One region of the Streptomyces sp. NPDC001493 genome, then DNA from elsewhere that is predicted to be linked to it. Evidence: predicted binding sites of a transcription regulator. Region 1 holds the regulator's gene; the other holds the start of a gene.
What was found. Region 1 encodes HspR, which represses chaperone genes until heat shock. Its sites were predicted from a motif close to TTGAGNNNNNNNNNCTCAA; they were not measured.

Region 1 (5,919 bases):
ATGTCCGCCTGGACGGCAGCCAGCGAGTCCCAGCCGATGTCACCCTGGACCTTGTTCAACGAGTCCCAGCCGATGTCACCCTGAGCCTTGGCCAGCGAGTCCCAGCCGATGTCGCCCTGAACCGAGTTCAGCGAGTCCCAGCCGATGTCACCGGGCGTCTTCTGAGCCGTGTTGTCCCAGCCAATGTCCCCCGGGACAGCAGCCGCCTCACCGTCCCAGCCGATGTCGCCCGCGCCCACCAGCCCAAAACCCAAGGCCGCGACGAACGAGGCGGCAAGCACCGAGCGAAGCATTCGCTTATCCATAATCGGCTTCGTCCTCACTTGTGGATTCATCTCCCCCGCTCCTAAGACGATGTCTCACGCGACCCTGTGAACACCACAGAGTCGATGCATCATGTTCTTGCATGTTCAGGAACCTGGGGGGTGGAGAAATGATCACAAGTAACACAAAAACGACACATCCTCACGGGATCACCGAACTGTGTGAGGACGGAAAGCGTCTCTATTCGGGCGCACTGCGCTCCGGACGCATCGCGCGCGACGAGGTCGAACCCGCACCGTGTCTCATGGAGTTCGCCCTGTTGCACGCCGATCCCGACGACCCGGACTGGCTGCGGCCCGTACCGCCGTCCACCGCGCTCGCGCAGCACGTGAACCCCCTGGAGCGCGAGATTCAGGAGCGCAGACGGCACTCGGTCCGGCTCACCCAGTCCTTCCAGCCGTTCATGGAGATCAGCGCCCAGGGGCCGCCCGCCACCCACGCCATCACCGTGCTGGAGGGCGTGAACCGTATCAACGGCGCACTGGACATCGCCACCGCGGAGTGCCGCACCGAGGTCCTCACCATCCAGCCCGGCGGCGGCCGGAACGAGGACCGGCTGGGCAAGGCGCTGGAGCGCGGCCTCTCCGTCGTGGACCGCGGCATCCGGATGCGGACGCTGTACCAGCACACGGTCCGCTACAGCCCCAGCACCCTGGCCTACGCGGAACGCATCGCCGACGTGAACGTGGAGATCAGGACGTCCGAGGAGCTCATCGAGCGGCTCATCATCTTCGACCGCACCGTCGCCTTCATCCCTGCCCAGGACGACCGTCAAGTCGCCCTGGAGCTCCGACACCCGGGGCTGGTCGCCTATCTCGCGTCGGTCTTCGAGAAGTTCTGGACCCGCGCCACCCCGCTGCTGGAGGAGGTTCGGTACGAGCCCACGCCGGACGGCATCAGCGCCGTCCAGCGGTCCATCGCCCACCTCCTCGTCGAGGGGCACGTGGACGACTCGATCGCGCGCCGGCTCGGGATGAACGTACGCACCTGCCGCGCGCACATCGCCAAGCTCGCCGCCACCCTCGGCAGCAGCAGCCGCGCCCAACTCGGCTTCCTGATCGCCCAGTCGGGCATCCTCAACGAGGACGACTGACAGCCGGCACCGCACCGCGGCACCCCCGCACGACGGAAGGGCCCGCACCCCCGCACGACGAAGGGCCCGCCCTCCGGAATCACCGGAAGGCGGGCCCCACGCGCGGGACGGGCGGCACGCGCCCGTCCGGCGTCAGTCCTTCGGCCGCTTGGGCCGCCAGACGACCAGCGCACTGGTCTGCTGCACGTCCTGGTACGGCACGAGGTCGCGCCGGTACGAGGCGTGCACCTGGGCCTCGGCCTGCCGCATGGCGACCGCCGCCCCGTCCACCGCGTCGGCCAGCTCGGCGACGCGCTGCTGGAGCGCGGCGACCTGGTTCTCCAGCTCGATGATGCGCTTGATGCCGGCCAGGTTGATGCCCTCGTCCTGGGACAACTGCTGGACGGTGCGCAGCAGTTCGATGTCACGGGCCGAGTAACGCCGTCCGCGGCCGGCCGTGCGGTCCGGGGAGACCAGGCCGAGGCGGTCGTACTGACGGAGCGTCTGCGGGTGCAGGCCCGAGAGCTGGGCCGCGATCGAGATCACGTACACCGGGGTCTCGTCGGTCAGTTCGTACGGGTTACGTCGGCGGCCGTCCATCTCAAGCTCCCTTCGCGGCCTGGAACAGGTCGGCCCGCGGGTCCTCGATCGCGGTCGCCTTGCGGTAGGCCTCCAGCGCTTCCCTGGCTTCGTCGCCCAGCTCGGTGGGGACCGCGACCTCCACGGTGACGAGCAGGTCGCCCCGGGTGCCGTCCTTGCGCACGGCGCCCTTGCCACGGGCGCGCATCGTACGTCCGTTCGGGGTACCGGCGGGGATCTTGAGGGTGACCGGAGGGCCACCCAGCGTGGGCACCTTCACCTCGCCGCCGAGCGCCGCCTCCGGGAAGGTGACGGGCACGGTGACGGTGAGGTTGTCGCCCTTGCGGCCGAAGACCGGGTGCGCGTCGACGTGGACGGCGACGTAGAGGTCGCCGGCCGGACCGCCGCGCTCGCCCTGGCCGCCCTTGCCGCGCAGCCGGATGCGCTGCCCGTCGGAGACGCCCGCCGGGATGCGGACCTGCATGGTGCGGGCGGACTTGGCGCGACCGCTGCCCTTGCAGACCTCACAGGGGTTCTCGGCGATCAGGCCGCGGCCCTTGCAGTCCACGCACGGGTCGGTGAGCGAGAACCCGCCACCGCTGCCGCGCGAGACCTGCCCCGTACCGACGCAGGTCGGGCAGACCCGCGGGGTGCCGTTCTTGTCACCGGTGCCGGAACACGCCTTGCAGGGTGCCTGGCTGGACATCCGCAGCGGGACCGTGGCCCCGTCGACGGCCTCGGTGAAGCTGAGCGTCACCTCGGTCTCGATGTCCTGGCCCCGGCGCGGCTGCACCCGGGTACCGGCGGCGCCGCCGCGGTTGAACAGCCCGCCGAACACGTCGCCGAGCCCGCCCCCGCCGCCGAATCCGCCGCCGCCCTGGCCCGCACCGCCCTGGGCACCCCCGAAGAGGTCGCCCAGGTCGAAGCCGCCGGGGAAACCGCCCCCGGCACCGGGACCGGGCCGGAACCCGCCGTTGCCGAAGAGGGCGCGCGCCTCGTCGTACTCCTTGCGCCGCTTGGCGTCCCCGAGGACGTCGTTCGCCTCGGAGATCTCCTTGAAGCGCTCCTCGGCCTTCGCGTCGCTCTTGTTGGCGTCCGGGTGGAACTCGCGGGCGAGCTTCCGGTACGCCTTCTTGATCTCGGCGTCGGTGGCGTCCTTCGGGACGCCGAGGACCTTGTAGTAGTCCTTCTCGACGAAGTCCTTCGTGCTCATCGACGTCCCTCCTTCCGGACGATCGGCCGTGGGCCTCTCGCGTACGACATGTCCGGCTCACGGGGAGCGCTGTCGCTCCCCGGTCGACGCCGGTTCCTGGACGAGGCCCTGACGGCCGGCCCTGGGGCCGGCCGTCCGGCCGGTCGGTGTGCGACCGGGTGGTCCGACGTGATGTCAGACCTCCGTAGGTCCACCGCTCTCCTCGTCGTCTGCCTTCTCTTCCTTCGCCGCGGCGGGCGTGGCGCCCGGCTGCGGCTCCGCGACGGCCACCCGCGCGGGGCGGATGGTGCGCTCCCCGAAGCGGTACCCCGGCTGCAGGATCGCCACGCAGGTCGTCTCCGTGACGTCCGGCGCGTAGCTGTGCATCAGGGCTTCGTGGATCGTCGGGTCGAAGGGCTCGCCCTCCTCGCCGAACTGCTGGAGACCCAGCTTGGTGACGATCGACTCCAGGGAGTCGGCCACCGACTTGAAGCCGCCGACGAGCTCACCGTGCTCGCGGGCCCGGCCGACGTCGTCGAGGACGGGGAGGAGCTCGGTCAGGAGGTTCGCCGAGGCGATCTCCTTCACCGTGACCCGGTCCCGCTCGACGCGGCGACGGTAGTTCTGGTACTCGGCCTGAAGCCGCTGGAGGTCCGCGGTGCGCTCGGTGAGCGCCGTGCGTACCTGGTCCAGCTGTGCGGTCAGACCTGCGGTCTGGTCAGCGTCCCCGGCCGGGGCCGCCTCCTCGGAGGCGGCCTTCGGCTCGGCGTCGTCGTCGGTGGCGCCGGAGGGGACGTCGGGCTTCTCCTCGAAGCCCGGGGTCTCCTCCGTCACACCGCACCGCCCTTGCTGTCCTTCTCGTCGTCCACGATCTCGGCGTCGACGACGTCGTCGTCGGCCGGACGGGCCTGCTCGGCACCGGGCTCACCGGCGGCCGCGCCATCGGCCTGGGCGTTGGCGTACATCGCCTGGCCCAGCTTCTGGGAGACGGCGGCGACCTTCTCGGTGGCCGTACGGATCTCGGCGGTGTCCTCGCCCTTGAGCTTCTCCTTCAGCTCGCCGATCGCGGTCTCCACCTCCGTCTTGACGTCGCCGGGGACCTTGTCCTCGTTGTCCTTGAGGAACTTCTCCGTCTGGTAGACGAGCTGCTCGCCCTGGTTGCGCGACTCGGCGGCCTCACGGCGACGGTGGTCCTCGTCGGCGTACTGCTCGGCCTCTTCGCGCATCCGGTTGACCTCGTCCTTCGGCAGCGAGGAGCCACCGGTGACGGTCATCTTCTGCTCCTTGCCGGTGCCGAGGTCCTTGGCTCCGACGTGCATGATGCCGTTGGCGTCGATGTCGAAGGTGACCTCGATCTGCGGCACGCCGCGCGGGGCCGGCGGCAGACCCGTCAGCTCGAACATCCCGAGCTTCTTGTTGTACGCCGCGATCTCGCGCTCGCCCTGGTAGACCTGGATCTGCACGGAGGGCTGGTTGTCCTCGGCGGTGGTGAAGATCTCGGACCGCTTGGTCGGGATCGTCGTGTTCCGCTCGATGAGCTTGGTCATGATGCCGCCCTTGGTCTCGATACCCAGGGACAGCGGGGTGACGTCGAGGAGCAGGACGTCCTTGACCTCACCCTTCAGGACACCGGCCTGGAGCGAGGCGCCGATGGCGACGACCTCGTCCGGGTTCACGCCCTTGTTGGCGTCCTGGCCACCGGTCAGCTCCTTGACGAGCTCGGCGACGGCCGGCATACGGGTCGAGCCACCGACGAGAACGACGTGGTCGATCTCGGAGAGCGCGATGCCCGCGTCCTTGATGACGTTGTGGAACGGGCTCTTGCACCGGTCCAGCAGGTCGGCGGTCAGCTGCTGGAACTGGGAGCGCGTGAGCTTCTCGTCCAGGTGCAGCGGGCCCTCGGCGGACGCCGTGATGTAGGGGAGGTTGATCGTGGTCTCGGTCGAGGACGAGAGCTCGATCTTCGCCTTCTCCGCGGCCTCGCGGAGACGCTGGAGAGCCATCTTGTCCTTGGACAGGTCCACGCCGTGGCCGTTGGCGAACTGCTTCACCAGGTGGTCGACGACACGCTGGTCCCAGTCGTCACCACCGAGGTGGTTGTCACCGTTGGTGGCCTTCACCTCGACGACGCCGTCACCGATCTCCAGGAGCGACACGTCGAAGGTGCCGCCACCGAGGTCGAAGACGAGGATCGTCTGGTCGTCCTTGTCGAGGCCGTACGCCAGCGCGGCGGCGGTCGGCTCGTTGACGATGCGCAGGACGTTGAGGCCCGCGATCTCACCGGCCTCCTTCGTCGCCTGACGCTCGGAGTCGTTGAAGTACGCCGGGACGGTGATGACCGCGTCGGTCACCTTCTCGCCCAGGTACGCCTCGGCGTCGCGCTTCAGCTTCTGCAGGATGAAGGCGCTCATCTGCTGCGGGTTGAAGGACTTGCCGTCGAGGTCGATCTTCCAGTCAGTGCCCATGTGGCGCTTGACGGAGCGGATGGTCCTGTCGACGTTGGTGACGGCCTGACGCTTGGCCACCTCGCCGACGAGCACCTCGCCGTTCTTGGCGAAGGCGACGACGGACGGCGTGGTCCTGGCGCCTTCGGCGTTGGTGATGACGGTGGGCTCGCCGCCTTCGAGAACGCTGACGACGGAGTTAGTCGTGCCCAGGTCGATGCCGACCGCACGTGCCATTTCGATTCCTCCTGAAGAACTACTTGAGCGGATCTGACTCAAGGATGCACGACACCCGCCGAAGAGTCAAC
Region 2 (5,919 bases), on a different contig from region 1:
CCGGCCGGGAGGCGGTCCGGGCGCTGATCGCCTCCGGACAGCTCCGCTCCCAGCAGGGCTCCGGCACCTACGTGGTCTCCACCGCACCCGTCGAGGAGTTCGAGCGGGGGCTGCGCCGGGCCGCCGTCGCCGACGTGTACGAGGTGCGGATCGCCCTGGAGGTGGAGGCGGGACGGCTCGCCGCGACCCGGCGCACCGACAAGGACGTCGTCCTCCTCGGGGAGCTGCTGGGCGAGCGGGGAGCCGCCGGTTCGGACGCCGAGCTGGTGGAGGCCGACCTGCGGCTGCACCGCGCGGTGGTCACGGCCGCACACAACCCGGTCCTCGCCCAGGTGTACGACTCCTTCCTCGGCGCGCTCCGGGTCGCCGCCCGCGACGCCGTGGCCGACGGCGACGTGCACGACGGCCCGGGCGGCGACGACGCCCGCGCGCACGAGGACCTCGTCGCCGCCGTCGTCGCGGGCGACCCGCAGGCGGCGGAAGAGGCCACCCGCCGCAACCTCGGACGCGCCCTGGAGCGCCTGCGCGGCGCGTGACGGCCGCCGGACGGGGACGCCGGATCCTCGTTCCGGGGGCCCGGCTCACTCGGGTCGGGATACCGTCCTGTCATGTCCCGTTCGGCCGATAACGGCCTCTCCCGGTTCCCCGTCACGGCGGACGACCTCGACCGTGCCGTGCAGCTCGCGGTGGACATCCTCCGCGAGGCCCCGCCGGGCGCGTGGGCAGGGAAGGCGGGTTCGCTGGAGTGGGACTGCTGGGAGACCGTCGAGCACCTCAGCGACGACCTCTTCGCGTACGCCGCGCAACTGGGCCCCCGAACACCGCCCATGAAGGGCGAGGTGCCGTTCCTGTGGGAGAGCCGGCGGCCCGGCGGCCCCGCCAACGCGATCCACGCGGACCGCGAGGCCGGTCCCGACGGCCTGCTCCAGGTGCTGGAGGCCAGCGGCGCACTGCTGGTCGCCATGGTGCGTACAAAACCCCCGCAGGCTCTCGCCCACCACAGCTACGGCGCGTCCGACCCCGAGGGCTTCGCCGCGATGGGGATCGTGGAGACCCTGGTGCACACCCACGACCTGGCCCAGGGACTCGGCCTTCCCTGGAACCCGCCCGCCGACATCTGCTCGCGGGTGCTCGCCCGGCTCTTCCCGGACGCTCCGGCGTCCACGGACCCCTGGCCCACGCTGCTCTGGGCCACCGGACGCGCCGAACTGCCCGGGCGCGCACGGCTGACCACCTGGCGCTGGGACGGCACACCCCGGACCTGACCGGCCCGGAGAAGGGAGCGCGTGCGGTGATGACGGCCGAAGGGGTGTTGTCCGTCCTGGCCCTGTTGCGGCGGGCGGAGACCGACGTCTGGATCGGCGGTGGCTGGGGGATCGACGCGCTGATCGGCGAGCAGACCCGGGACCACCGCGACCTCGACCTGATGCACCGTCGGGACCAGGAGCCCGCCGTGCTGGCCGTACTTGCGGGCGCCGGCTACACGGAGACCCTCGACCAGCGCCCCGTACGGTTCGTCCTCACGTCCTCGGGTGACGGGTCGTCCCCGTCGGGCCGGTCGTCCCCGTCGCACAGGCCGCCGTCCCCGTCGGGCCGGTCGTCTTCTTCGCCGGACCGGTCGTCCTCGCCGGGCCGGGAGCTGGACCTCCACCCGCTGGTCTTCGCCGCCGACGGCTCCGCCGTACAGGCGTCGCCCGAACCGGACCGCCCCTTCCGGTACCCCGCCACCGGTTTCGTGACGGGCACCATCGGGGGCACGCCCGTCCCGTGCCTCTCGGCCGAGCAGCAGGCCTACTTCCACCGGGGGTACGAACCCACTCCGCGCGACCTGCACGACATGGCCCTGCTGCGCCGCGCCTTCGGGATCGCCACACACTTCTGACAGGGCCGGTGTTCGTCCCGGCTCAGGCGGCTGCGGGAGCGCCGAGCAGCTCGGACGCGTGCTGGAGGGCGTCGGTCGCGGGTGTGGCCGCGCGAGGAACGGCGGGGCAGGTGAAGCCGAGCTGGGCCATGGCCCGCAGGACCTCACCGGCGCTGAAGTCCCGGCGGTCCTGCCGGGTGATGACCTGGCCGACCTGCTTCACGGGGTAGGTGCGGCGGCCCACGATCACGCACTCGCCGACGGCCGGCTCCGGCTTGATGCCCTTCATGGCTTCCAGGACTCCGCTCTTGGTGAGCTCGAACGGGAAGCGGGCGATGACGCAGCGCATGATGCCTCACAGAGAGAAGAGAAGGGGTGGTTGCTGTCGTGCTGAGCGGGTCGGTTCAGTGGGCCAAGGCCGGAGCGCCGTCCCGGTCGTCGGCGAGAAGGTCGCGCAACTGGATCCGGTCCGTGTACGAGGTTCCGTCCCGGACGGCGCCGAGCACGGCCAGGGTGACGAGCCCGGTGCGCAGCCCGTCGTTGTCGCAGACGAGCAGGTGATCGACGCGGGCACTGGCCATGACCGACAGCGCGACCTCGACGGTCATGTCGTCGCCGACCTGCGGTTCCCGGGCGTCGTCATCGAAAAGATGGGCGGTGCTGGCGGGACGATTGCGGGAGAAGAGTCTGTCCGTATGTACGGGGCCCAAGAGGAACCTTCCTCGATGCGGCGCCGATCAAGGAATTCCCGCTGCGGGGCGAAATCCGCTGCGGGAATGCCGAGAATGCGCCGAACGGAATGCGAAATCGGATCAGGTCTGCGGTGAATCGACTGTGGAGGTGAAACGGCGGTGCCCCGCGGGGATGGAAAACGGGCGCATCACGGTCGGGCGGGAACGATGTTCTCCGCCGTCGGGCCCTTCCGGGTCGGTGCGATGTCGAAGGTGACCTGCTGTCCCTCGAGCAGCTCGCGGAAGCCCTCGGCGGCGATGTCCGAGAAGTGGGCGAACACGTCCGGGCCGCCGCCCTCCTGCTCGATGAAGCCGAAACCCTTGGCCGCGTTGAACCACTTCACGGTGCCGGACGCCATGTCATATCTCCTTGGGGCATAACGCCGGAAACCGAAGTGCGTGGATGCCGGGTCGCCGCTGGGGTACGTCGTCCGAAAAGGACTGAAAACGCGAAAGGCGCCCTGCTGTCGGAAAAGTCGACGAGGGTGCTCAGAATTCCAGGGCCACGGCAACTGGGTTCGACGATAGCACGCGGCGACGGTGGGCAGGCTGGGTGTCAATTCCGCTCCGGCCGCCCGGCCGGAATACTTCGTGCGCGGTGTGCTCAAAACTATTCCCGCGGGCACAGAAATATCCCCGCGGAGGGCACAGCTCTTCCGGAGGGGCGGGTGGTCACCGCCCGATCACGCGGTCGCGGAACTCCTGGAAGTCGTGCCGGCCGGAGAGTTCCCGCGGAGAGATCAGGTCCCCCGTGGAGCAGTCCACCGCCTTGCAGCCGAGGGCGTCCGCGAGGCGGAGGACGGGTGTCAGCACGTCGTCGCCGGAGCCGCGGATGTGCAGCATGACCGAGTCCACGGGGTCGTCGCCGCCGATGCCCAGTTCGATGGACCAGGTGGGCCCGAGGAGTGTGCCCCAGGTGGGGTCCGAGAAGTCGGTTCCGGGGGCGGCCCGGCTCACGGCTGCCAGTACTTCGGGCGGCCGGCCGAGCGGTGGCGAAACGTAGTCGTCGGGCAGGTCCCGCACCGAGGTGATGCTGTCGGGCAGGCGGAGGAGAAGGACGTCCCAGCTCATGCGGACCTTCCGGACGGGGACGGGAAGTTGGACCGACGCGGTGCTGTTGTGGCGGGGGGCGGCGTCCCGGGCGCCCGCGCCTTCCGCCCGATCGTTGCGGTGCCCGGCCATCGTGACAGGCGCCACTGACATCGGGCCGTCGGCTCCGGGCCGTCGGCTCCGGGTGGGCGGGCCCGGGTGGGCGGGTCCGCGCGGACAGGTCCGGGCGGAGGGTGCGCGAGGCGTGGGTCCGGAACGCGCGGAACCCGCCTCGTGGGCCGGTCACACCCCGATCGCTCAGAGCGAACATCCCTCGGGGAACATTCCTCGGCTCACAAGCATTGAGCGTGCATAGCTCAACTTGACTGCCGAAGGGAAGATCATGGCTACCGACACCAAGGCGTCCACCCCGTTCGACCTGCCTGTGCTGCCGCTCGACGACGAAGTCGTGCTGCCCGGCATGGTGGTTCCGCTCGATCTTTCCGACAGCGAGGCGCGTGCCGCCGTCGAGGCCGCGCAGGCCGCCGCCGCCGAGGGCAAGCCCGAGGTGCTGCTGGTGCCGCGCATCGACGGCAGATACACGGGGACCGGCGTCCTCGGTACGGTCGAGCAGATCGGGCGGCTCTCCGACGGGGACCCCGGGGCGATCGTGCGGGCGCGCTCGCGGGTACGGATCGGCACCGGTACGACCGGTCCCGGGCGGGCCCTCTGGGTCGAGGCGACCCGGATCGACGAGCAGGTGCCCGACCCGCTGCCGGGTGCCGTCGCCGAGCTGGTCAAGGAGTACAAGGCGCTCGCCACCAGCTGGCTGAAGAAGCGGGGGGCCTGGCAGGTCGTCGACCGGGTGCAGCAGATCGACGGTGTCTCCGCGCTCGCCGACAACTCCGGTTACTCCCCCTTCCTGACCACCGCGCAGAAGGTGGAGCTGCTGGAGACGACGGACCCGGTCGCCCGGCTGAAGCTCGCCGTGCAGTGGCTCGGTGAGCACCTCGCCGAGCAGGACGTGGCCGAGTCCATCGCCAAGGACGTCCAGGAGGGCGTCGACAAGCAGCAGCGCGAGTTCCTGCTGCGGCGCCAGCTCGACGCCGTACGCAAGGAGCTGTCGGAGCTCAACGGGGACCCGGGGGACGAGTCCGACGACTACCGCGCCCGCGTCGAGGCCGCCGATCTGCCCGGGCACGTCCGCGAGGCCGCGCTCAAGGAGGTCGAGAAGCTGGAGCGCTCCTCGGACCAGAGCCCCGAAGGGGCCTGGATCCGGACCTGGCTGGACACCGTCCTGGAGCTTCCGTGGAACGAGCGGACCGAGGACGCGTACGACATCCGGGGCGCGCGGGCGACCCTCGACGCCGAGCACGCGGGTCTCGACGACGTGAAGGAGCGCATCACCGAGTACCTCGCGGTCCGCAAGCGCCGGGCCGACCGGGGCCTCGGCGTCGTCGGCGGGCGGCGCGGCGGTGCGGTGCTGGCGCTCGTCGGCCCTCCCGGGGTCGGCAAGACCTCGCTCGGTGAGTCCGTCGCGCACGCCATGGGGCGGAAGTTCGTCCGGGTGGCGCTCGGCGGTGTCCGGGACGAGGCGGAGATCCGGGGCCACCGGCGTACGTACGTCGGGGCGCTGCCGGGACGCATCGTCCGGGCGATCAAGGAGGCCGGTTCGCTGAACCCGGTCGTGCTGCTCGACGAGATCGACAAGGTCGGCTCCGACTTCCGCGGCGACCCGGCCGCCGCCCTGCTCGAAGTGCTGGACCCGGCGCAGAACCACACCTTCCGCGACCACTACCTGGAGGTCGAGCTCGACCTCAGCGACGTGGTCTTCCTCGCCACCGCCAACGTCCTGGAGGCCATCCCGGAGGCGCTGCTCGACCGCATGGAGCTGGTCCGGCTCGACGGGTACACCGAGGACGAGAAGGTCGTCATCGCCCGCGACCACCTGCTCCCGCGCCAGCTGGAGCGGGCCGGTCTGGAGAAGGACGAGGTCGCGCTGGAGGAGTCGGCGCTGCGCAAGCTGGCCGGCGAGTACACCCGTGAGGCGGGCGTACGGAACCTGGAGCGGGCCGTCGCCCGGCTGCTGCGGAAGGTCGCGGCCCAGCACGAACTGGGCGACCGGGAGCTGCCGTTCACGGTCACCGACGCCGATCTGCGCGGGCTGATCGGACGGCCGCACCACGTGCCCGAGTCCGCGCAGGACCCGGCCGAGCGGCGGACGGCCGTGCCCGGTGTGGCGACCGGCCTCGCGGTGACCGGTGCGGGCGGCGACGTGCTCTTCGTCGAAGCCTCGCT

Region 2: a site for HspR is predicted at 3,984-4,002, ahead of lon (endopeptidase La). Genes of this name have one in related genera too.

What each region holds. Positions count from the first base shown of each region.
Region 1 covers NZ_JBSFHV010000002.1:192,746-198,664, forward strand. Annotated here, with positions in the region: gene ACWCWD_RS03400 (hypothetical protein) at 1-293, opposite strand, end outside; gene ACWCWD_RS03405 (helix-turn-helix transcriptional regulator) at 434-1,417, shown strand; gene ACWCWD_RS03410 (heat shock protein transcriptional repressor HspR) at 1,550-1,996, opposite strand; gene dnaJ (molecular chaperone DnaJ) at 1,998-3,188, opposite strand; gene grpE (nucleotide exchange factor GrpE) at 3,363-4,001, opposite strand; gene dnaK (molecular chaperone DnaK) at 3,998-5,848, opposite strand.
Region 2 covers NZ_JBSFHV010000005.1:206,592-212,510, forward strand. Annotated here, with positions in the region: gene ACWCWD_RS10425 (FadR/GntR family transcriptional regulator) at 1-536, shown strand, start outside; gene ACWCWD_RS10430 (hypothetical protein) at 609-1,265, shown strand; gene ACWCWD_RS10435 (nucleotidyltransferase domain-containing protein) at 1,295-1,882, shown strand; gene ACWCWD_RS10440 (SCO5918 family protein) at 1,905-2,210, opposite strand; partial or broken gene ACWCWD_RS10445 (CBS domain-containing protein) at 2,299-2,469, opposite strand; gene ACWCWD_RS10450 (cold-shock protein) at 2,742-2,951, opposite strand; gene ACWCWD_RS10455 (hypothetical protein) at 3,265-3,795, opposite strand; gene lon (endopeptidase La) at 4,025-5,919, shown strand, end outside.